4 regions of the Mesobacillus stamsii genome follow, and region 4 is predicted to be linked to each of the others. Evidence: predicted binding sites of a transcription regulator. Region 4 holds the regulator's gene; each other region holds the start of a gene.
The links. The regulator LexA, encoded in region 4, represses DNA repair genes until DNA is damaged. The targets are predictions, from matches to a motif close to CGAACATATGTTCG.
Positions count from the first base shown of each region.

Region 1 (5,416 bases), on a different contig from region 4:
ACGGCAAGGGATTTTTCCGCTGCTATTTCAATGGCATTAATCGATACGCCAGCGAGGACGGAGATAACCAGCATTCCTTCTGTCAAGTAGTGTTTGATTTCCTCCATCGCGATGGAGGCGTCCTTTGGCTTCATCGCCAGGACGACGGCATCTACATCCTTAAAAAGGATGTCGCAATCATATGTTGCCTGTATTCCATATTTCTGTTCCAATGTTTTCAATCTGTCTGTATCCTGTTTATTTGTGACCCATATTTGTTCTGCCGGAAGAAGCCCGCTTGCTCCTATCCCGGAAATCATTGCTTCTGCCATCGATCCTGCTCCTACAAAAACAAGCTTCTTCATCAGATTCGCCTCCATAGTTTTCGTTTTTTTAGATAAATACAAAAAGGCCTTCATCCGTAAAAGGACGAAAGGCCATGCTTCCGTGGTACCACCTTCATTCACTTCTTTGGCATTTGCCGAAGAAGTGCAGCTCAATAGCCGTTAACGCCGGAATACGTCCAGGTTTTCCTGGCAGCTCGCAAGGTAGGCTTCAACAGGAAGAGGGCCGCGGAGCCTTACAGCCGGTGGGCTCCACTCTCTAACACCATTCCTGTCTACTCGTCTTGCTCAATTGCTTTTAATTAAATACGAAATTTTAATAGTAATTATGCAAGAAAGACTACCCTTATGTCAAGCGAAAAAAATTAGTTTTTAGTTTTTTCTGAAAATGAGAGGTGGAATTAATGACATTTCTCCACTTTACAGGTAAACTTAACTTTATATTGGGAAAATACTAGAATCAATAAAGATAAGTGCTTTTTTAAACAATTCATTACTTTACCTTATAGAAAAATAATGTTTTTGGGGTGTATAGAGATTATGGTTGAATGGAAAGATGGAATTGCTAAATTGACTTTGCCAACGCCTTTTTCGGTTGGTGATGTGAATGCCTATTTAATAAAAGGGGACAGGTTGACACTTGTGGACGCGGGTACAAAAACGAAAGAGTCCTGGGAGTCGTTCCAATCTCAACTGTCCGATTTAAGATTGAAGCCGGAGGATGTGGAGCAGGTGATCCTGACTCATGATCATCCGGATCATGTTGGGATGCTGGACTACCTTTCACCCGACCTTGAAGTATATGGTCATCACCTGAATGAAAGATGGATCAACAGAACTTCGGATTTCGAGAAGGAACATAAGGAATTCTACGAAAAAATTTTTATGCAGTCAGCCATACCAGAGCAATATTTTGTTCCTTCAATGAAAGGAATGAAAAAGGCATTAGTATTTTCATGCAATCGCTCATTAACAGGGACTATTTTAGAAAATGACGTCCCGCCGGCGCTGCCAGGATGGAAGGTGATTGAAACACCGGGCCATGCTCAGAGTCATATCGTGCTTTTGCGTGAAAAAGATGGCACAATGATCGCAGGGGATACGATCCTTGCTGGAATCTCGCCCAATCCATTGCTTGAACCACCGCTGCCAGGAGAACTGGAAAGGCCGAGATCTCTGGTTCAATATAATACAACCTTAAAAAAACTGCAGCAGTACCGGGTAGGGCTGGTATACACAGGCCATGGAACGGAGATCATGGAATTGCATCGTCTGATTGACAAGAGGCTCGCCCGCCAGCATGACCGTGCCATGCAAGTCAGAGGAATGCTCGAAGGCAGGGAACTCACCGTTTTTGAGATCTGCAAATTGCTTTTCCCGACGGTATATGAACGTGAACTGAACCTGACGATTTCGGAAACCGTCGGACAGCTTGATTATTTACAATCCTTGGACGCGATTTCAGTCAGAGAAGAAGGGGATTTCTTCGTTTATACAGCAAAATGAGGTGAAACTGATGCCATCTTTAAAAGGAAAAAACATTATCATTACCGGTGCGTCGGGAGGAATAGGGGCTGAGATTGCCAGACTTTGCGCTGCGCGCGGAGCGAACCTTGTCCTTTTGGCCCGGAGTATTGACAAGCTGGAAATATTAAAAAAAGAATTGCAATCGAAGTACGCCATCAATATCCATGCACGGCAGCTGGATGTTTCAGACCCAGAAGCAGTCAAGAAAGTTTTTTTTGAGGTGCTTTCGGACATTCGCTATGCCGATATATTGGTCAATAATGCTGGATTCGGCATTTTTGATTTTGCCCATGAAGTGAAAACGGAGGAAATTAAGTCGATGTTCGATGTCAATGTTATTGGCTTGATTGCCTGTACATCAATGGTTCTTCCGGGCATGAAACAGCGTGGCAGCGGACATATCATCAACATCGCTTCCCAGGCAGGCAAAATTGCTACGCCGAAATCAAGTGTTTACTCGGCAACAAAGCATGCGGTGCTTGGCTACACGAACAGTCTTCGCATGGAGGTTGCTGATGACCATATTTTTGTCACTTCTGTTAATCCGGGACCGATTGCAACCAACTTCTTTACTATTGCGGATAAGCAGGGAACGTATGTGAAAAGTGTCAAACGATTCATGCTGAAGCCGGAATATGTCGCAAAGCAGGTAGTCGACCGGATGATGACTAAGACAAGGGAAATCAATCTGCCGCGCTGGATGAGCGCAGGCAGTATATTTTACACCTTGTTCCCCCGGACTTTTGAATTATTTGGCAAAAACTTCTTCAATAAAAAATAAACTTCCAGACCGCCATCCATTTTGGCGGTTTTTTAACTAGGAACACAGGCTTTCGCACACTCCAGTCTTGGTATTATTCCCTAGTTTCTCCTTAATTAAGTCAGTCACCCGGAAAATTTCCATTGAAATCGAACGCATATTCGCTTAATATAATGGGTAGAATGATACGGAACAAATGTTCTTTTTCTGCAAAGGGGAGGGAAGACATGGTAGATTACAGCGAAATGCCGCAAAACAAAATTTTATGTGTGGATATCAAGAGCTTCTATGCCAGCTGTTCCGCCGTGATGCTCGGCCTTGATCCTCTTGAATGTTACCTGGCTGTCGTCGGGAATCTCGATCGTCCCGGAAGTGTCGTCCTGGCAGCTTCCCCTCGTTTGAAAAAGGAGTTTGGCATCAAGACTGGATCGCGAAAGTTTGAAATTCCTGATGATCCGCGAATAGTCGTCGTTGATCCGCAAATGTCAACATACCTGCGAATCTCCACTGAAATCTCCCGTGTATTTAATCGCTATGTCCCAAAGGATGCAATTCATACTTACAGTGTGGACGAAAGCTTCCTGAAAGTGGATGGGGTCTCTAAGCTTTGGGGTGATGCTGCTTCGATCGCCAAAAAAATCAAAGATGATATCGAGCGCGAGTTCCAGCTTCCGTGCGCGGTCGGGATTGGCCCGAACATGCTGATGTCGAAGCTGTGCCTGGACCTTGAGGCAAAGCGCAAAGGGATTGCCGAATGGACATATAATGATGTTCAGACAAAGCTGTGGAATGTGTCTCCGCTGAGAGAGATGTGGGGAATTGGCCGTCGTGTCGAAAAAACGCTGAACAGCATGGGGATTTTCACAGTCGGCCAGCTTGCCCGTTATGACCTTGAAGTCCTCGAGAAGAAATTTGGCATTATGGGAAACCAGATGTACTGGCATGCATGGGGAATTGATTTTTCCAATATCGGTGCCCCAATTATGGAAGGGCAGATTAGCTTTGGAAAAAGCCAAATTCTGCTTCGGGACTACAAAGAAAGAGAAGAAGTCAACCATGTCATCCTTGAAATGTGTGAAGAAGTCGCACGCAGAGCCAGAAGCCATGGGAAGGCAGGCCGAACAATCAGCTTAGGGATCGGCTATAGCCAGGATGAATTTGGCGGCGGCTTCCAGCGGTCAAGGACGATAGGAGAGCCCACCAATATTACGATGGACGTGTATCGTGTCTGTCTTGATCTTTTCGCCGAGAACTACGCTGGAAAAACGGTGCGGAGCATTTCAATCTCGATTGGGAATCTCGTTACGGACAGTGAGTTTCAACTCGATCTTTTCGAGTTGAACGGATGGAAAAAGAAAGAACTCGGCTATGCAATGGATCGAATTCGTAGCCGTTACGGTTCCACGGCTCTCCTAAGGGCGGTTTCCTATACGGCAGCCGGAACAGCAAGGCATCGGGCCGCACTTGTAGGTGGGCATAAGGGTTAATATTTTAAAGGAGGAGAAAAGTTGATTCGTGACCGCGGAAGAATCAAGTGGACATCTATGATGCTTCCTGAACATGTAAAAATGCTCCGTGACTGGGCACAGGAAGATCAATACGAAAAAGAGAAACAACTGGATGAACAGCAGCTTGAGCAATTGAATGAAACAATCCTTGAGGCGATGGAGTACAACAGGCTCGTCAGCATTTCTTATTTCCGCCACAGCAAGTATGAATTGGTGATCGGGAAAGTCCATTACTGGAACGAGCTTGGGGAGAAACTCCATATTATCGATCGGTTTGAGGAAATTCATCTTATTGAAATCTCAGCAATTGCGGATGTCAGGCTTGCAGTCGAATGGTAGCCATTGTCCGCAACAAAAAGGGACAATGGCTATCATTCCCCAGAATGGATTATTCCGTGTCTTCCGCTTGCGGCGCGCGCACGGACGACTCAAATTTCCCTTTATGGGAAGCGTCGCAAAACGGCATATTTTTGCTCATACCACAGCGGCAAAGCGAGAACACGGGCTTTGTCTCATACTTATTGCCGGCTCCATCCAGCAGCTCTACATCGCCGGAAATCCGTAAAGATCCATTATCATTGACCTTAATTGTAACTTTTGACAAAAAAAGCACTCCTTTCAGGTTGTCAGAATTATCTTTGATAGTAAAAGTTAAATAGGAAAATTGCAAGACATTTTCACATAGAGCTGGGAACGTAAAAAAGGGATCTGTATGGTAAAATGAAATCTCGGAAAGGAAGTGCAATCGTGAAATTGAAAATCACCGAAGCAGCATCAAATAAACTGAGTGAACAAATCGCAGGCAAACAAGGTTATGTGAAATTGAAATACGATATAGACGGCTGCGGTTGTGCAGTGAATGGTGTGGCTGCTCTCTGGTTTGAAAGGGAAAAAGAAGCGGAAGAGCACTCAATAGAAACAGGAAATATCTCCATTTATATCGAAAAAGCGAAGGAAGTATTTTTTGCTGAGGAAATGACGCTGGACTTTCATAAGACCAACGGATGCTTCCAATTGAAAAGCCCGAATGAGTATCTAAATCCAAGAATGAGTTTTTATGATAAAACAAACGTTTACAAAAAATGATAATTGAATGCAGAAGGAAAAGAAATCGATCGCCAGGAGAAAAGGGGTAAAGGGCGGCTCCAGGTACCCTTTTCTAATAGCATGCTGTCCGCAGCAGCAATATCATCACCGTTAAAACACGTATTCCTCAAGAAATTCATCGACTACTTTTTCGTATTGCTCCTGATTTTGGCTGTATGATTGGGCGTGAAGGCCGTTTTCAGCCATGAACA
Region 1 covers NZ_JAUSUN010000009.1:101,702-107,117, forward strand. Annotated here, with positions in the region: gene proC (pyrroline-5-carboxylate reductase) at 1-344, opposite strand, end outside; gene J2S25_RS09625 (MBL fold metallo-hydrolase) at 864-1,829, shown strand; gene J2S25_RS09630 (SDR family NAD(P)-dependent oxidoreductase) at 1,840-2,631, shown strand; gene J2S25_RS09635 (Y-family DNA polymerase) at 2,838-4,097, shown strand; gene J2S25_RS09640 (YolD-like family protein) at 4,119-4,457, shown strand; gene J2S25_RS09645 (CDGSH iron-sulfur domain-containing protein) at 4,507-4,731, opposite strand; gene J2S25_RS09650 (iron-sulfur cluster biosynthesis family protein) at 4,866-5,204, shown strand; gene J2S25_RS09655 (alpha/beta hydrolase) at 5,316-5,416, opposite strand, start outside.
Region 1: a site for LexA is predicted at 2,761-2,774, ahead of J2S25_RS09635 (Y-family DNA polymerase). Genes of this name have one in related genera too.

Region 2 (5,416 bases), on a different contig from region 4:
TACGGAAAATAAGTTTATTACCTTTGAAGAATGGTTTTGCAGTAGCGATTTGATGATAATAAAGGAAGAAAGATGAAAAATGGAGAGGAGAATACGATGAAACGTTATCTGTATCTGTTGATGGCATTCTTGTTGATGATCCCGATTTTTGCAGCTCCCCAGGGGAAGGCGAGTAGTCTGGCGGTCATAGACCCGCTTGTTACCAAGGCATTGGACACGACAAGCTCCCTGCAAGTCATCGTCACTTTCAAGGGAGACAGTGCACCAACTAGTTCCCAGCTAGCTCAGTTAAAAATGCTCGGAATCGAAACGGGAGTAAGCATGAAATCCTTGCCGATTGTCGGAGTGATCGCGACAAAGGCTCAAATTGAAAAACTGGCGGCCGATCCGGAAGTTCAATCGATTTATATGAACAAAAAGCTCACTTACTTCAACGCAGATGCGACAGCGATCACGGGTGTCGATAAAGCGAGAACAGACGACGGCTTCCGCAAGGCGAACGGCGGACTGCCTGTTTCAGGAAAAGGAGTAGGAGTCGTCGTGAATGACAGTGGTGTAGACGGCACGCATAGGGACATCGAGTTCGGCAAAAATCTCGTCCAGAATGTAATGGCGCAGACGAATTTGAATGCCTTAGCCCCAGGCTTGCTGCCGATCACTTATCAGGAAAACGTCCCTAATACGGATACAAATTCAGGACATGGTACACATGTAGCCGGCACGGTAGGCGGAACGGGCGCGATGTCTGGCGGAAAGTATGAAGGCGCTGCCCCGGGTGCGGATTTAATTGGCTACGGTTCAGGAGCAGCATTATTTGTCCTTGATGGCATCGGCGGTTTTGACTACGCGATTACCCATCAGTCTTCATACAATATTCGCGTCATCACGAATTCCTGGGGTTCCTCAGGAGACTTTGATCCTAACGACCCAATCAATATTGCCAGCAAAAAAGCACATGACCGCGGAATTACGGTTCTTTTTGCGGCAGGGAATGAAGGGCCAGGAGAGAACACGCAAAACCCATACGCAAAAGCTCCGTGGGTCATTTCAGTTGCTGCTGGAGTCAAAGACGGAACCCTTGCAGACTTCTCATCAAGAGGCACGAAGGGTGTCGGCGGTACTTTTACAATCGACGGCAAGGATTGGACATGGAAGGATGAACCGACTGTGACCGCTCCAGGGGTGGATATCGTTTCGACCCGCGTCCTCGCTCCCGTATCCTCGCTGGCAGTCGACCAGGATGTGCAAACAATCGAAACAGGGTACCTGCCTTATTACACAACTATGAGCGGCACATCGATGGCAACTCCTCATGTTGCCGGAATTGTCGCCTTGATGCTCGAAGCCAATCCGCTATTGTCGCCGGATGAAATCAAATTGATTCTTGAACAGACCGCTACGAATATGCCAGGCTATGAAACTTGGGAAGCTGGCGCAGGCTATGTGAATGCCTATACAGCCATTGATCATGCATTCAATGGAACGGCTTATGGATCAACCCTTAACTCAACCCAGACATTCTACAGCAATGTGGACGCCGAAACAGAGCGGAAGGAATTTTCGGTTGATTATAATCCGCTCACCTTTGTTTCGGATAACCAATATGAATTCACAGTGGAAGCAGGTATATCCAGCCTTGTCGCCAAAGTAGACGGGGCAGGTTTGATGGAGCAGACGGGCAACACTATTAATCTAGTGCTGATCGCCCCGGATGGAACGGAATACAGTTCTGGTGTAAGTTTGCTGTTCCCGCTCTATTATGATCGGACAGTTTCGGTCACATCGCCGGAACCTGGTGCATGGAAGGCTGAAATCCGCGGACTTCGTGGTGTGGATGCCAACCCACTTGGCGTCGCACTGCCTGAAACGGTAAAAGGAGAAATGGCGTTCACGAAAGTTAGCGGCTTCTCTGGATTAAATGATATTGCCGGACATCCAGCAGCAGAAGCGATAAAAATGGGAGTGAACGAACGGTTATTGGACGGCTTCTCCAATGGTGCCTTCAAACCAGATGCATTTTTAACGAGAGCAGAGCTGGCAAAATACTTGGTGATGGGCGCTGAAATCAAGCAATCTCTCCCAGCAGCACCAAGTTTCTCAGATGTTTCGGAATCCACTCTTCCATTTGCAGAAGCAGTCGCAGCAAAGGGTGCTTCGTTTCGTGACAAGCAGCAAATCCAAAATGGGGTCATCCTTCCGAAGGGAAATGGGAAATTTGCCCCTAAGGATGGAGTGACACGTGCTGAGTTGGCGTACTCACTCGTTCAGGCATTGGGCATGCAAGAACAAGCAGAAGACTTCTCTGGTCAGCTGACTGTCCAGTACAAGGACGAAAGAATTGCCATTTCAGATGGAGCAGAAGTGCCCGAACAGCTGAAAGGTTATGTTCAAATCGCGCTGGACCTGAATATTCTTAATGCGAGCTTCGCTGTCACACAGGGACCATATGATTTAGAACCAACAGTCACAGCAAGTTTCAGGCCAACAGCCAAAAATACGCGCGGTGATTTCGCAGTGGCGATGACCCGCTACTATCATGCATTCCTAAAGTGACCCACTAAGGAGAACAGGCAGAAATTGGCCTGTTCTCTTTTTTAATGGATAAATTCTTGTAACCTACTGCTAAAAAAGCTATATTTTGTACATAGATAAAGTCTGCTAGAAAAAAGTTCACTCTGAATGAGGTGTTTTTCCAGTGTTGCTGAAATATTTATCCGCACTGTTCCTGCCTGGTTTCATGGTCGTGTTTTTTGCGCGGGTTGCCTATAACCATGTGCTTGCCCTTGTATTGACGGTCGCATTGATTGCGGCTTCGGTTTATAAAGGCTATACGGACTCCTTCCTGCTCATTGTCGTGGACGCTTTCTCGCTGACCGTTGGCTTTTTTCTGGCTAGTCAGATGAGAAGGCGGAACAAGAAATAGCTGAATAAACCTGTCGATTTTTATTCGACAGGTTTTTGCTGTTACAGCATCATGATGAAAAAGCAAAAATTCGAATGCTTGTTCGCTTTTTAGTGGTTTGTTCTGCCTACTTTGTGGTAGAATGAGGATATGACTTTTTGACAACTGTGTATGGATTATATATAAGAAGGTTCTTATTTTATTAAGAAAGAATTACAGTACAGGAGGCTTTTCTGTGAAGGACCAATTTGAATTAGTCTCGAAGTATTCCCCGCAGGGAGACCAGCCTGCGGCAATAATAGAGCTAGTGAAAGGGATACGCGCGAACAAGAAGCATCAGACGCTTCTTGGTGCGACGGGAACAGGGAAAACATTTACGATTTCGAATGTGATCCAGGAAGTGAACAAGCCGACGCTTGTCATCGCCCACAATAAAACGCTTGCTGGCCAGCTCTACAGCGAGTTTAAGGAATTTTTTCCGAACAACGCGGTGGAGTATTTCGTCAGTTACTATGATTATTATCAGCCGGAAGCATACGTGCCGCAGACAGATACCTTCATTGAAAAAGATGCAAGCATCAATGATGAGATTGACAAGCTTCGTCACTCGGCTACATCGTCGTTGTTTGAGCGCAAGGATGTCATCATTATTGCCAGCGTATCCTGCATATACGGTCTTGGTAATCCAGATGAATACCGTGACATGGTCGTGTCTCTGCGGACCGGCATGGAGATCGAAAGGAATAAACTGCTTCACAAACTCGTCGATATCCAGTATGGACGGAATGATATTGACTTCAAGCGCGGGACGTTTCGTGTGCGCGGAGATGTCGTCGAGATTTTCCCAGCCTCGCGCGATGAGCATTGCATGAGAATTGAATTTTTCGGCGATGAGATTGACCGGATCCGCGAGGTGGATGCCCTTACTGGCGAGATCATCGGTGAACGGGATCATGTGGCGATTTTTCCGGCATCCCACTTCGTTACCCGCGAAGAGAAAATGAAAATTGCCATTGAAAACATTGAAAAAGAACTGGAAGAACGACTGGAAGTGCTCCGGTCCGAGGAAAAATTGCTGGAAGCCCAAAGACTGGAACAGCGGACAAGGTATGATCTTGAGATGATGCGCGAGATGGGCTTCTGCTCCGGAATTGAAAATTACTCGCGCCATCTGACCTTAAGGCCGGCAGGTGCGACTCCCTATACATTGCTCGATTATTTTCCTGAAGACTTTTTACTTGTTGTCGATGAGTCGCATGTTACCTTGCCACAAGTAAGGGGAATGTTCAATGGGGACCAGGCGCGTAAGCAAGTGCTGGTTGACCATGGCTTCCGACTGCCGTCTGCCATGGACAACCGTCCGCTGACTTTTGCTGAATTTGAAAAACATGTCAAACAGGCAGTGTTCGTTTCGGCGACACCGGGTCCATATGAATTGGAACATACACCAGAAATGGTCCAGCAAATCATCCGTCCAACTGGATTGCTCGACCCGACAATTGATGTTAGGCCGATTGAGGGCCAGATCGATGACCTGATCGGTGAAATTCAGGAGCGGGCAAAGCGGAATGAACGCGTACTGGTGACGACTTTGACGAAGAAAATGTCCGAGGACCTGACCGATTACTTAAAGGAAATCGGCATCAAGGTCCAGTACTTGCACTCAGAGATCAAAACGCTCGAGCGGATTGAAATCATCCGTGAACTGCGGCTCGGAAAATACGATGTCCTCATCGGGATCAATCTTTTAAGGGAAGGATTGGATATTCCAGAGGTTTCGCTCGTGGCGATTCTCGATGCCGATAAGGAAGGCTTTCTCCGGTCCGAAAGATCGCTCATCCAGACGATGGGACGAGCGGCGCGGAATGCAAATGGCCATGTTATCATGTATGCCGACAAGATGACCGATTCGATGACTAAGGCGATAAGTGTTACAAAGCGCCGCCGCGAAATTCAGGAGGAATACAACAAAAAGCACGGCATCACACCGCAAACGATCCAGAAAAGCATCCGCGACGTGATTCGTGCGACGATTGCTGCCGAGGACATGGAAGTTTACAGCCCGGCCGAAGGACTGAAGAAGCTGACAAAGAAAGATCGTGAGAAAGTGATTTTAAATATGGAAAAAGAAATGAAGGACGCAGCAAAAGCGCTCAATTTCGAACGGGCGGCAGAGCTGCGTGACCTCATTCTTGAGTTGAAAGCGGAAGGATGACGATAATATGGCAATGGATAAACTGATTGTCAAAGGCGCCAGAGCCCATAATTTGAAAAATATCGATGTCACCATTCCGAGAGACAAGCTTGTTGTCTTGACAGGACTTTCCGGTTCAGGGAAGTCATCGCTGGCGTTCGACACGATTTACGCGGAAGGACAGCGCCGTTATGTGGAGTCCTTATCTGCGTACGCCCGTCAGTTCCTCGGTCAGATGGATAAGCCGGATGTCGATTCAATTGAAGGATTGTCTCCGGCCATCTCAATCGATCAGAAAACAACAAGCCGAAACCCGCGTT
Region 2 covers NZ_JAUSUN010000007.1:92,538-97,953, reverse strand. Annotated here, with positions in the region: gene J2S25_RS07995 (S8 family serine peptidase) at 97-2,553, shown strand; gene J2S25_RS07990 (CsbA family protein) at 2,696-2,923, shown strand; gene uvrB (excinuclease ABC subunit UvrB) at 3,138-5,117, shown strand; gene uvrA (excinuclease ABC subunit UvrA) at 5,125-5,416, shown strand, end outside.
Region 2: a site for LexA is predicted at 2,995-3,008, ahead of uvrB (excinuclease ABC subunit UvrB). Genes of this name have one in related genera too.

Region 3 (5,416 bases), on a different contig from region 4:
ATGGAAAACCAAATGCCGTATAGCGGAGGAATGATGCCAGGGAACATGCCTCAGATGCCGCAGGTCGGCGGAATGATGGAAAACCAAATGCCGTATAGCGGAGGAATGATGCCAGGGAATATGCCTCAGATGCCGCAGGTTGGCGGAATGATGGAAAACCAAATGCCGTATAGCGGAGGAATGATGCCAGGGAACATGCCTCAGATGCCGCAGGTTGGCGGAATGATGGAAAACCAAATGCCGTATAGCGGAGGAATGATGCCAGGGAATATGCCTCAGATGCCGCAGGTCGGAGGAATGATGGAAAACCAAATGCCGAATAACTGGGGAATGATGCCAGGGAACATGCCAATGATGCCGCAGGTTGGCGGAATGATGCAGAATCCTATGATGCCTAAGCAAGCAGTTCAAGGTGCAATGGGTGATTGTGGCTGTGACAGCACAATGGCTAGCCCTTATGGCATGTATGAACCTGGAATGCACCCTCATCAAATGATGCCTTATGGCTATCCGGGTGGACCTGGAATGCACCCTCATCAAATGATGCCTTATGGCTATCCGGGTGGACCTGGAATGCATCCTCATCAAATGATGCCTTATGGCTATCCAGGCGGACCTGGAATGCATATGCAGCCGCATTACGGCAACCAAATGGGCATGGGGCCTGGTTTCATGGATCCATATGGAGCAGGTGCGATGGGTGGAGAATACGGAATGCCATTGCCAAGGTCTAATGACGAAGAGAGCAATGAATATTAACATCAGGAGAGGAGGAGACGATTATTTTTTAAATCGTCTCTTCTCTTATTTAAACAGCGAGTTGGACGGAACTATTCATAGCATCAAACCATTGAGAGGAAATGTCTATCTTGTCGACACCCAAGATTCCCGATTCATTTTAAAAGGATATCAAGAATTAAGAAAATTAAAGATTCAGGAGGCATTTACTTCCTCTTTGAGACATGCCGGCTTTGACTCTTCCTATAAATTTTTAAGGATGAAATCAATTCTTCCATTTCAGGGTTTATATTATGGCTGTATTGAATACTTGAAACAACAGGAAAAGGGATTTGACTATGGGACACAATCAGAAAGAGACGAAGGAGTCGCGCTTCTTAGTAAATTCCATGATCATTCTGGATTGCTAGTGCCATCCTTTACAGGAATGCTTCCAAAAGCAGATTTGGCGAGAAAATGGCAGCACCGAAAGGATGAATTCACTAAAAATTTGCCAGTTGTCCATTTTTATGTGAATAGCGCTGTCACCAACGAAATCCTTGGTTGGGCGGAGGTTTCTTTAAGCCATTTTTCCGCTTTAAAAACAGAGCTTGAACAGGAGCAGCCAACGATCCTTCATGGCGATGTTGCGCATCATAATTTTCTTCGAGCAAAAGGGGGAAAGCTTTATTTAATTGATTTTGATTTGATCAGCATAGGACCAAGAGCGTATGATATGCTTCAGTACGCCAACCGAATTCTGCCTTATCTGGATTGGAATTTCGACTCCTTGAAAAAAATTTTTTATTTTAAAAAATGGCTTCGTTACGAATCGTTTTTATACGGTCTATTGTATCCAGCAGATATCTTAAGAGAATGGAACCGGCTAGTAAGAGAACAAAATCCTATTCCCCCAATCAGACTTTCCCCATTGGTTGACATGACGATCAACCAGTTCCAACAAAGGAAAAAATTTTTAGCTGACGTTCAATCAGAACTAGCAAAATAAATTAGCGATTTCAGCAACGGATAATTAAGATCTGATTGGCTATACTAGTAGTGAAAAAGAATTTGTCAAATAAGAGAGGTGGACGGCAGTGGCTTCAATCATTTATATCAAAGCGTTCAGCACAGCTGTATTGCTCCTTATCAGTCTATCGGGAGCTGATCCAGTACTTTCCTCAGGGCAGGTTCATGCTGAGAAGCCTGGTGAAGCAGTCCATGAAAACAATGAACCTCTTAAGGTGACAATCATTTTACAGAGAGTGTATCTTGATGGTGAAATCAGTGAAGAAAAAGTCGTTGAGACGATTTGGTCGTTAGAAGACTTTTGGACAAAATATGAAAAATGGCAGCTTGTTGATATGGAAGCAAAGAAGGCAGTGTTTAGGCAGGAAGTTGATGATATTTCCCCCCTTTTAAAGGCAAATGGATATTTTGGACTGTCAGATGATGGGATATTGACAATTTTTAACGGAAGGCCGAATGGCTCGAAAATCATTCAATCTTTCTTTCAAATCGATCTAGGCAAACTCGAGAGCATCAAGCGAGATGAATTGAAAAAGGGAATCCCGATCCGTAGCAAACAATGCTATGAAGAGGTATTAGAAACTTTTAAACCATATACGGTGAATGACATACAATAAAGAGCCGGGAGGACTGGCTCTTATTTGCATTTTAGTGGTTTTTTTAAAAGAAAATGATCGTATGTTCGCCTATTTGCATATTTTAGTTCATTCCTTTAAATGGAGTGTGGTAAAATGAGGTACAGCAAAGCAGAGGAGCGAGCGTATTGTATGAATTTATGAAAGGCACTGTCGATTTTGTCGGTCCTGAATATATAGTGATTGAAAATATGGGGATTGGTTATCAAATTTTCACGCCAAATCCCTTTGTATTCACCAAAGAAGCAGGAAAAGAAATTCAAATTTATACTTACCATTATGTCCGTGAAGATCTTATTTCTCTTTATGGGTTCAAGACGAGAGAGGAAAAGGCACTCTTCACCAGGCTATTGAACGTATCAGGAATTGGTCCAAAGGGGGCGCTGGCCATCCTTGCTTCAGGAGAGCCCGGCCAGGTAGTCCAAGCGGTTGAAAAGGAGGATGAAGACTTCCTTATCAAATTTCCTGGAGTAGGAAAGAAGACTGCAAGACAAATGATCCTTGATTTAAAAGGAAAACTGCATGATCTTGTGCCAGATTCTTTCCCTACTCTATTTAATGCCGAAGAGGTGGCTGCGGCTATTTCCGAGTCTCATGAATTAGAGGAAGCATTGCTTGCATTAAAGGCACTTGGTTATTCAGAAAAGGAAATCCGCAGAATTTCTCCGGAATTAAGAGCGGAACAATTGACGACAGACCAATATATCAAGAAAGCACTGCAAAAACTGTTAAAATAAATTAGGCGACAATCAATTAGCAGTTTTGATTATCCAGCATAAAAGTAGGTGAGAAACGGATGGAAGAACGTATCATCTCCAGTGGAGCGGGCGAGCAGGATCTTTCATTTGAGCAAAGCCTGCGACCCCAGACATTGAGACAATATATTGGCCAGGATAAAGTAAAAGCCAATCTTGCAGTGTTTATTGAAGCAGCCAAACTCAGGCGGGAATCGCTTGACCACGTTCTGCTCTATGGGCCGCCCGGCTTGGGAAAGACGACACTGGCAGCGATCATCGCTAATGAAATGGGTGTCAATCTAAGGACAACTTCAGGTCCGGCCATTGAAAGGCCTGGTGATGTAGCGGCTATTTTAACGGCTTTGGAACCTGGCGATGTTTTGTTCATTGATGAGATTCACAGGCTGCCAAGGACGATTGAAGAAGTACTCTATCCAGCAATGGAGGATTTTTGCCTTGATATTGTCATTGGAAAAGGACCGAGTGCCCGTTCTGTCCGGCTTGATCTGCCTCCGTTCACGCTTGTTGGTGCGACGACCCGTGCAGGCTCCCTTTCTGCCCCATTAAGAGACAGGTTTGGAGTTTTGAGTCGTTTGGAGTACTATAATGAGTCACAGCTAACTGATATTGTCGTCAGGACTGCGGAACTTTTGGAAACAGAGATAGATTGGCTTGCGGCACAGGAACTTGCGAGAAGGTCGCGTGGAACACCAAGGATCGCTAATCGTCTATTAAAACGTGTACGTGATTTTGCCCAGGTTCGGGGCAATGGTGCGGTAGAGGAAACAATTGCCAGGGAAGCATTGGAGCTTATGCAAGTCGACCGTTTGGGCCTGGATCATATCGATCATAAATTGCTCAAAGGGATTATTGAAAAATATCGGGGCGGTCCTGTTGGCATAGAGACGATCTCTGCAACGATTGGGGAAGAATCTCAAACAATTGAAGATGTGTATGAGCCATATCTATTGCAGATCGGGTTTTTGCAGAGGACCCCTAGGGGAAGAATGGTTACGGAGGCAGTATACCGGCATTTTGAGATGGAGGTGCCAGAACGATGACAGGAGCAGCGAAATTCGTTATGATCGCCGGAGCAGTCATCTTCATCATTGGCTTTGTTATGCAATTTGTCCATATAGGAAGACTGCCAGGGGATATTGTCATTAAAAAAGGAAATACCACGTTTTATTTTCCGATTGTGACATCCATCCTCGCAAGCATCATCTTATCAGCGATCTTTTATTTTATCGGCAGGTTTAGATGAGAATGTAAGGCCAAATTAAGAAATTAGTAAGGGTGACAACATGAAAGTAGATCTGTTTGATTTTCATTTGCCGGAGGAACTGATTGCCCAGACACCGCTGGAACAAAGAGCGGAAAGCAGGTTAATGGTCTTGAATAAAGAATCGGGCAGCGTGGAACATGATATTTTCAAGAATATTAAAAACTACCTCCATCCAGGCGATTGCCTCGTACTGAACGATACAAAGGTTCTTCCTGCCAGGCTTTTTGGTATAAAAGCGGACACAGGAGCCAAAATTGAAGTACTGCTCCTAAAACAACTTGAAGGTGATGAGTGGGAAACGCTTGTCAAGCCGGCAAAGCGAGTGAAGAAAGGCACAAAAATTGTTTTTGGGGATGGCCTTTTGACAGCAGTATGCACCGGGGAAGAGGACCATGGCGGCAGAGATCTGAAGTTTTCATATGAAGGGATATTCTATGAAGTTCTTGAACAGCTGGGCGAGATGCCGCTCCCTCCTTATATAAAGGAACAGCTTGAGGATAAGGACAGGTACCAGACTGTGTTTGCCAGAGAAAGAGGTTCTGCAGCAGCCCCAACTGCGGGCTTGCATTTTACAGAGGAACTGCTGGAAGAAATCAAGGAAACCGGAATCCATATCGCCTTTATTACTCTTCATGTCGGTCTGGGAACGTTCAGGCCTGTCAGCGTCGATTCTATTGAAGAACACGATATGCATTCAGAATTTTATCAAGTCACAGAAGGTACTGCATTGCTTTTGAATAAGGTCCGCGAGCAGGGTGGACGAATCATCACAGTGGGAACGACGTCGACGCGGACACTGGAAACGATCGCGACAGCAAATGAAGGTAAATTTGTTGCGGAAAATGGTTGGACAAATATTTTCATCTACCCGGGGTATGAATTCAAGGCAATCGACGGGATGATCACGAACTTCCACTTGCCAAAGTCGACACTGATTATGCTGGTAAGTGCTTTGGCTGGACGAGAAAATGTCCTGAATGCGTATGATAAAGCAGTAAAGGAAAAATATCGCT
Region 3 covers NZ_JAUSUN010000017.1:44,125-49,540, reverse strand. Annotated here, with positions in the region: gene safA (SafA/ExsA family spore coat assembly protein) at 1-759, shown strand, start outside; gene J2S25_RS13430 (phosphotransferase) at 701-1,726, shown strand; gene J2S25_RS13425 (intercompartmental signaling factor BofC) at 1,815-2,363, shown strand; gene ruvA (Holliday junction branch migration protein RuvA) at 2,510-3,118, shown strand; gene ruvB (Holliday junction branch migration DNA helicase RuvB) at 3,178-4,179, shown strand; gene J2S25_RS13410 (DUF2905 domain-containing protein) at 4,176-4,382, shown strand; gene queA (tRNA preQ1(34) S-adenosylmethionine ribosyltransferase-isomerase QueA) at 4,423-5,416, shown strand, end outside.
Region 3: a site for LexA is predicted at 2,418-2,431, ahead of ruvA (Holliday junction branch migration protein RuvA). Genes of this name have one in related genera too.

Region 4 (5,416 bases):
TTAATGCCTTCGGAAGCTAAAGCTTCTTGTGCTTTGACAGCTAGGCCGACTTCTGAACCAGCTGCAAGAATCATGGCATCTGCACTTTCTTTCCCTGCCGGAGATATGACATAAGCGCCTTTTGACACACCTTCATATGCATTCTTGTCCGTGTTCTTAATGGTCGGCAAGTTTTGGCGAGTCAGCACTAGAGCAGTCGGATTCTTTGTTGATTCAACTGCTAGCTTCCAAGCAGCTGCTGTTTCGTTTCCATCAGCAGGACGAATCACTGACAAGTTTGGCATTGCGCGCAGCCCAGCCAGTTGCTCAACAGGCTCGTGTGTAGGACCATCTTCCCCTACTGCAATGCTGTCATGAGTAAATACATAGGTCACAGGCAAGCCCATTAATGCAGCAAGTCTGATTGCAGGCTTTAAGTAATCAGAGAACACAAAGAAAGTGCCACCAAAAATTCTTAAACCGCCATGAAGTGCCATACCGTTCATGGCTGCGCCCATTGCGAATTCACGTACACCAAACCAGATGTTCCGGCCCTCGAATGAACCTGGGAAGAAGTCACCTGATCCTTTGATCATTGTCTTGTTTGAACCAGCAAGATCAGCTGATCCACCGATTAAATAAGGCAGGTTTTTAGCGATTTTATTTAGTGTTTCACCGGATGATGCGCGGCTCGCAAGGCTCTTTCCTTCTTCGTAAACAGGGATATCCTTATCCCATCCTTCCACTAGTTCACCCTTCAATGCTTTTTCAAACTGGGAACCCAGTTCAGGATAGTCACTCTTATATTGTAAGAACATTTCATTCCATGCCTGTTCTGTTCGTTCCCCTTTTTCAGCAATTTGCTGTTTGAAATGCTCATAAACTTCATTTGGAACATAGAAATCATCTTCAAAGGTCCATTTATAAGCTTCTTTTGTTAGTTTCGATTCATTCGCACCAAGTGGAGCACCGTGAACATCTGATTTACCAGATAAATTAGGAGAACCATATCCGATGATTGTCTTGACTTCGATCATAGTCGGGCGGTCTGCATCTGTTTTTGCTTCCTCAATTGCTCTCGAGATTTCTTCCAGGTTATTGCCGTCTTCAACACGGATGTACTGCCATCCGTACGACTTGAAACGGCCTTCCACGCTCTCGGAGAATGACTTATTAAGGTCCCCATCCAGTGAAATATCGTTTGAATCGTAAAGGACAACCATTTTCCCTAATTTAAGGTGTGCTGCTAGAGAAGCGGCTTCAGCTGAAACGCCTTCCATTAAATCGCCATCGCCACAAATGCTATATGTATAGTGGTCAACGATGTTATAGTTATCCTTGTTGTAAACTGCTGAAAGATGACGCTCTGCCATTGCCATACCAACTGCCATGGCAATCCCCTGACCAAGCGGCCCAGTAGTTGCATCCACACCAGCAGTGTGTCCAAACTCAGGGTGTCCAGGGGTCTTACTTCCCCATTGACGGAATTGCTTAATATCTTCCATGGATAAATCGTATCCTGAAAGATGCAGCAAGCTGTATAACAACATGGATCCATGTCCAGCAGACAGGACGAAACGGTCGCGATTGAACCATTGGGGATTTTTAGGATTGATGTTCATGTAACGTGTCCACAATGTATAAGCCATTGGAGCTGCACCCATCGGCATGCCAGGGTGACCAGAATTTGCCTTTTCAATCGCATCAATAGATAATGTACGAACGGAATCAATGGAAAGCATATCAATTTCTTTAAACATTAAATACATCCTTTCTATAAGTACTAACTACACCCTTAATATTATAGCGCGAGAAAATATTATACAACAAATTATGCCTGAGAGAGATGGAAAGGCTGTATCATTATTTATTTTGTCTCATACTCGCTACCCTTATGTAACCAAACGATGAAGGCGGAAGGGTCTTTCATTTAACCTATTTCTGCTGTTAGTGTTTTCTACGATGCTGTCGAAATCAAAAAGGGATACATCCTCTTCTGTATCCCAAATTGAATATATCAATGAAGTTTACTCTTCATTTTTTCTTCTTTTAATTTTTCAGGTGTTACATCATTGCCCTCTGGGTCAACAATGGTAACTCCCTTTAGGGTATTAAGCATCGAAGAACGAAATGACTGGAGGTATTCGGCACGAAGCTTAGTTTGCTCCTTTGCTTCTTCTTCAGTCAACATGGATGATTTTGCTTTCCTTGCCAGTTCATTGATCCTAGCAATCTTATCACTTGATAGCATAGTAAAGCTCCTTTGTAAAAAATTATATCAACTGTCATCTTACTAAAAAGCATAATGTATTACAAGAAAGGAGCTTTACTCTTCCTCCGACTCTATATACTCCAGATATCTTCTATTCACGGTTGCTTTGGATACATTATAGCCAAATCCTTTAAGGGTAGCGGCGATTTCTGAAAATGTTAGGCCATTATTTCGCAGCCTTACGATTTCCCCTACCGGCATGTCCTTCCTGTCTCTGCCGGAATGCACACCCTGATTTTTGAGATTCTGCTGCGGCTGGTAACCGTGCTCCACCGCTCGTTTCATTCCGCGTTTAATCTTAATATTATGGATTTTCCTCTGGTACTCTTCTACCATGCTGACAATCTGGAGTACCATAGAATCGGATTCAGATAGTTGAAGCTCCCCATTGTGTGAGATGCTATATAGCTTTACATTCTCCTTAAGGATGCAATGAAGGATTGCGACTTTTGCATTCCCTCTGCCAAGTCTGGTTTCATCCTGAATCAACAGCGTACCGATCGCTTTGTCTTTTATCAATTCTAACAGCTCCAGTATGCCATCTCTTTCAAGGTCATAACCGCTTGCCTGTTCTTTAATTATGTTCACTACTTCAAACCCATATTCATCCGCAAGATGGCACAATTCCTCCTCTTGCCTGGCAAGCGATGTTTCCTGTGTTTCCTTAGTTGTACTTACGCGGCAATAAATAATCGCTTTCATGTTGTCATCACCTTATTCTACGTCTAAGTTATCTTTCCGCGCCAGCGATTTGAGTTGGTTGTCCAAATTCAGCCGTCACAGGAATAACAAGCTCATCTCCCGGAAAAATCCTCTCACCGATAATTCCATTTTCCTTTTCCACCCAGCTCACGAATTCATTTTCAGATAAATGATGCTCAGCTGCATAAGTTTCAGCGATCTCCCATAAGGATTGCCCTTCTTCTATAGTAACAGTTATGTATTGTTCACTGTTATTGAAATGTGCTTTTGCTACAAGTGAAAAAATCAGACTGACAGCAATCAGAATAAAAGTGTATGAATAGCCATCCCAAATTTTTTTCATCTTTGACACCCCTTATCGAATATACGTTCGCTTATTTGAATTTATTATAATGCGAACATCCGTTTCATGTCAACAGAAAAATTCGAACTTATGTTTGTATCTACTGACCGGACATGGTATAATAAGGACAAGAAAATATACGAGGTGCGTGAATATGACAAAGTTATCTAAGAGGCAACAAGATATATTTGAATTCATAAAAGCTGAAGTCAAGAAAAAAGGGTATCCGCCATCCGTTCGCGAAATTGGCGAAGCAGTTGGACTGGCCTCTAGTTCAACCGTACATGGCCACCTGGCAAGGCTTGAAAGCAAAGGGCTGATCAGACGTGACCCCACAAAACCGCGTGCGATAGAAATTCTTGAGCTGGACGAAGAAACGCGAATTCCTAAATACAATGTCGTAAATGTTCCCGTGGTTGGGAAAGTTACTGCTGGTGTGCCGATAACTGCAATTGAAAATGTTGAAGAATACTTCCCACTTCCAGATCGCCTGGTTCCGCATGATGAACAGGTTTTTATGCTGGAAGTTATGGGGGACAGTATGATTGAAGCTGGGATCCTCGACGGAGATTATGTTATCGTCAAGCAGCAAAAAACTGCCAATAATGGTGACATTGTTGTTGCCATGACAGAGGAGGATGAAGCGACGGTAAAACGTTTTTTTAAGGAGAAAGACCATTTCCGACTTCAGCCGGAAAACTCATCGATGGATCCAATTATCCTTCGAAATGTATCCATTCTCGGTAAGGTGATCGGTGTATATCGTCATATGCACTAAAAGCAAGCGGACACCGCTTGCTTTTTTCGTTCTATTATTCTTTTTTATGTGAAAGACTATGAGAAGTGCACATTTTCGTACGAAATAGGTAGAATTACTACCAACTTGTCCCTTTCCGAATAAGATGAGGTGTAAGCATTTTTAGAAGGGAAGGAGTTGAGTCATAGATGGGATACAAACGAAATGGCAATGACGTTGCAGGGGTTTATTATCCTAACCACAACAACAATCAAGTAAAAGCAACGATTGATTTTGAGGACCTTTGCAGAGCAGTTCGACGTTGCATCATCAATGATTTGGTTGCCGATGCTCAAGATGAAAATTCTGAATGTGGTTGCGGCTATAAAAAGTGCAAGTGCAGAAACTAATTGTATCAAAAAATCCCGACAAGCCTAAGCCTGTCGGGATTTTCCCTGATTAATGAATATTTGCAGCAGGAAGCACTTCTCTTATCTCTCCCATGAATTTTTCTTCTTGCGCTTTCGTAAGCCACAAATGAACCGTGCCATAATCCTGGCTGTTCCTAATCAAACGGCCAATTCCCTGTCTTAATCGAAGCAGCATATATGGTATGTCAATTTCTGCTGCAGGATTTTCTGCTTGCTTTCGTTTTGCTTGGAAGACGGGGTCATGAGGTGGGAACGGCAAGGAGGCAACGATCACTTGAATAAGAGGTTCTCCAGGGACGTCTAGACCCTCCCATAAACTGTATGAGCAAAGCACCGTACTAGTAACATTCTGGAAGTCTTTAACCGTTTCACTAATCTCTCGGTCTCCTTCGAACAGAATGGCAAAATCCCATTTTTGATCATTCGACCAGATTCTAAAACGCTCCATTTCTTGTATGGAAGAAAACAATACAAGGGTGCTTCCATTGGTTGTTCGCAGGTCTTCCCCTATCTTTATCCATTTAATGCATTCATCATCTTGAACATGAATTTTCACATCCATCTGCTCTGCGTAATCAAATGGGGACGCGACAGTGAAGGAGGAATATTTTTCAATTCCAAGACTTTTCGCTATATAGTGGAAATTCCCAGCTTGCGATAAAGTTGCTGATGAAAACACAAACGGGATGTTCTGTGAGAAAACTTCCTTTTTCAAAATGTCCTCCACCAGTCGAGGCATAATGACAAGAGAAGATTGGACTTCATTTTCCTCAAGCCAGAAGATACCTTCTTCATTCTTCAAGAATATGGATAATCCATAAGCAAAAAACTCAAGATATTCCTCCATGATCTTCAAATGATATTCATCAATCAGGAACATTTCCGCATCAAAAACGAGCTGGTCCATTAATTCGCTGACCTTCTTCTCCAGTGTCTCAGCCGTTTTCCTGATA
Region 4 covers NZ_JAUSUN010000003.1:14,329-19,744, forward strand. Annotated here, with positions in the region: gene tkt (transketolase) at 1-1,739, opposite strand, end outside; gene J2S25_RS02760 (DUF896 domain-containing protein) at 1,997-2,230, opposite strand; gene J2S25_RS02765 (YneB family resolvase-like protein) at 2,306-2,953, opposite strand; gene yneA (cell division suppressor protein YneA) at 2,982-3,296, opposite strand; gene lexA (transcriptional repressor LexA) at 3,451-4,074, shown strand; gene J2S25_RS02780 (hypothetical protein) at 4,242-4,442, shown strand; gene J2S25_RS02785 (ATP-dependent DNA helicase) at 4,492-5,416, opposite strand, start outside.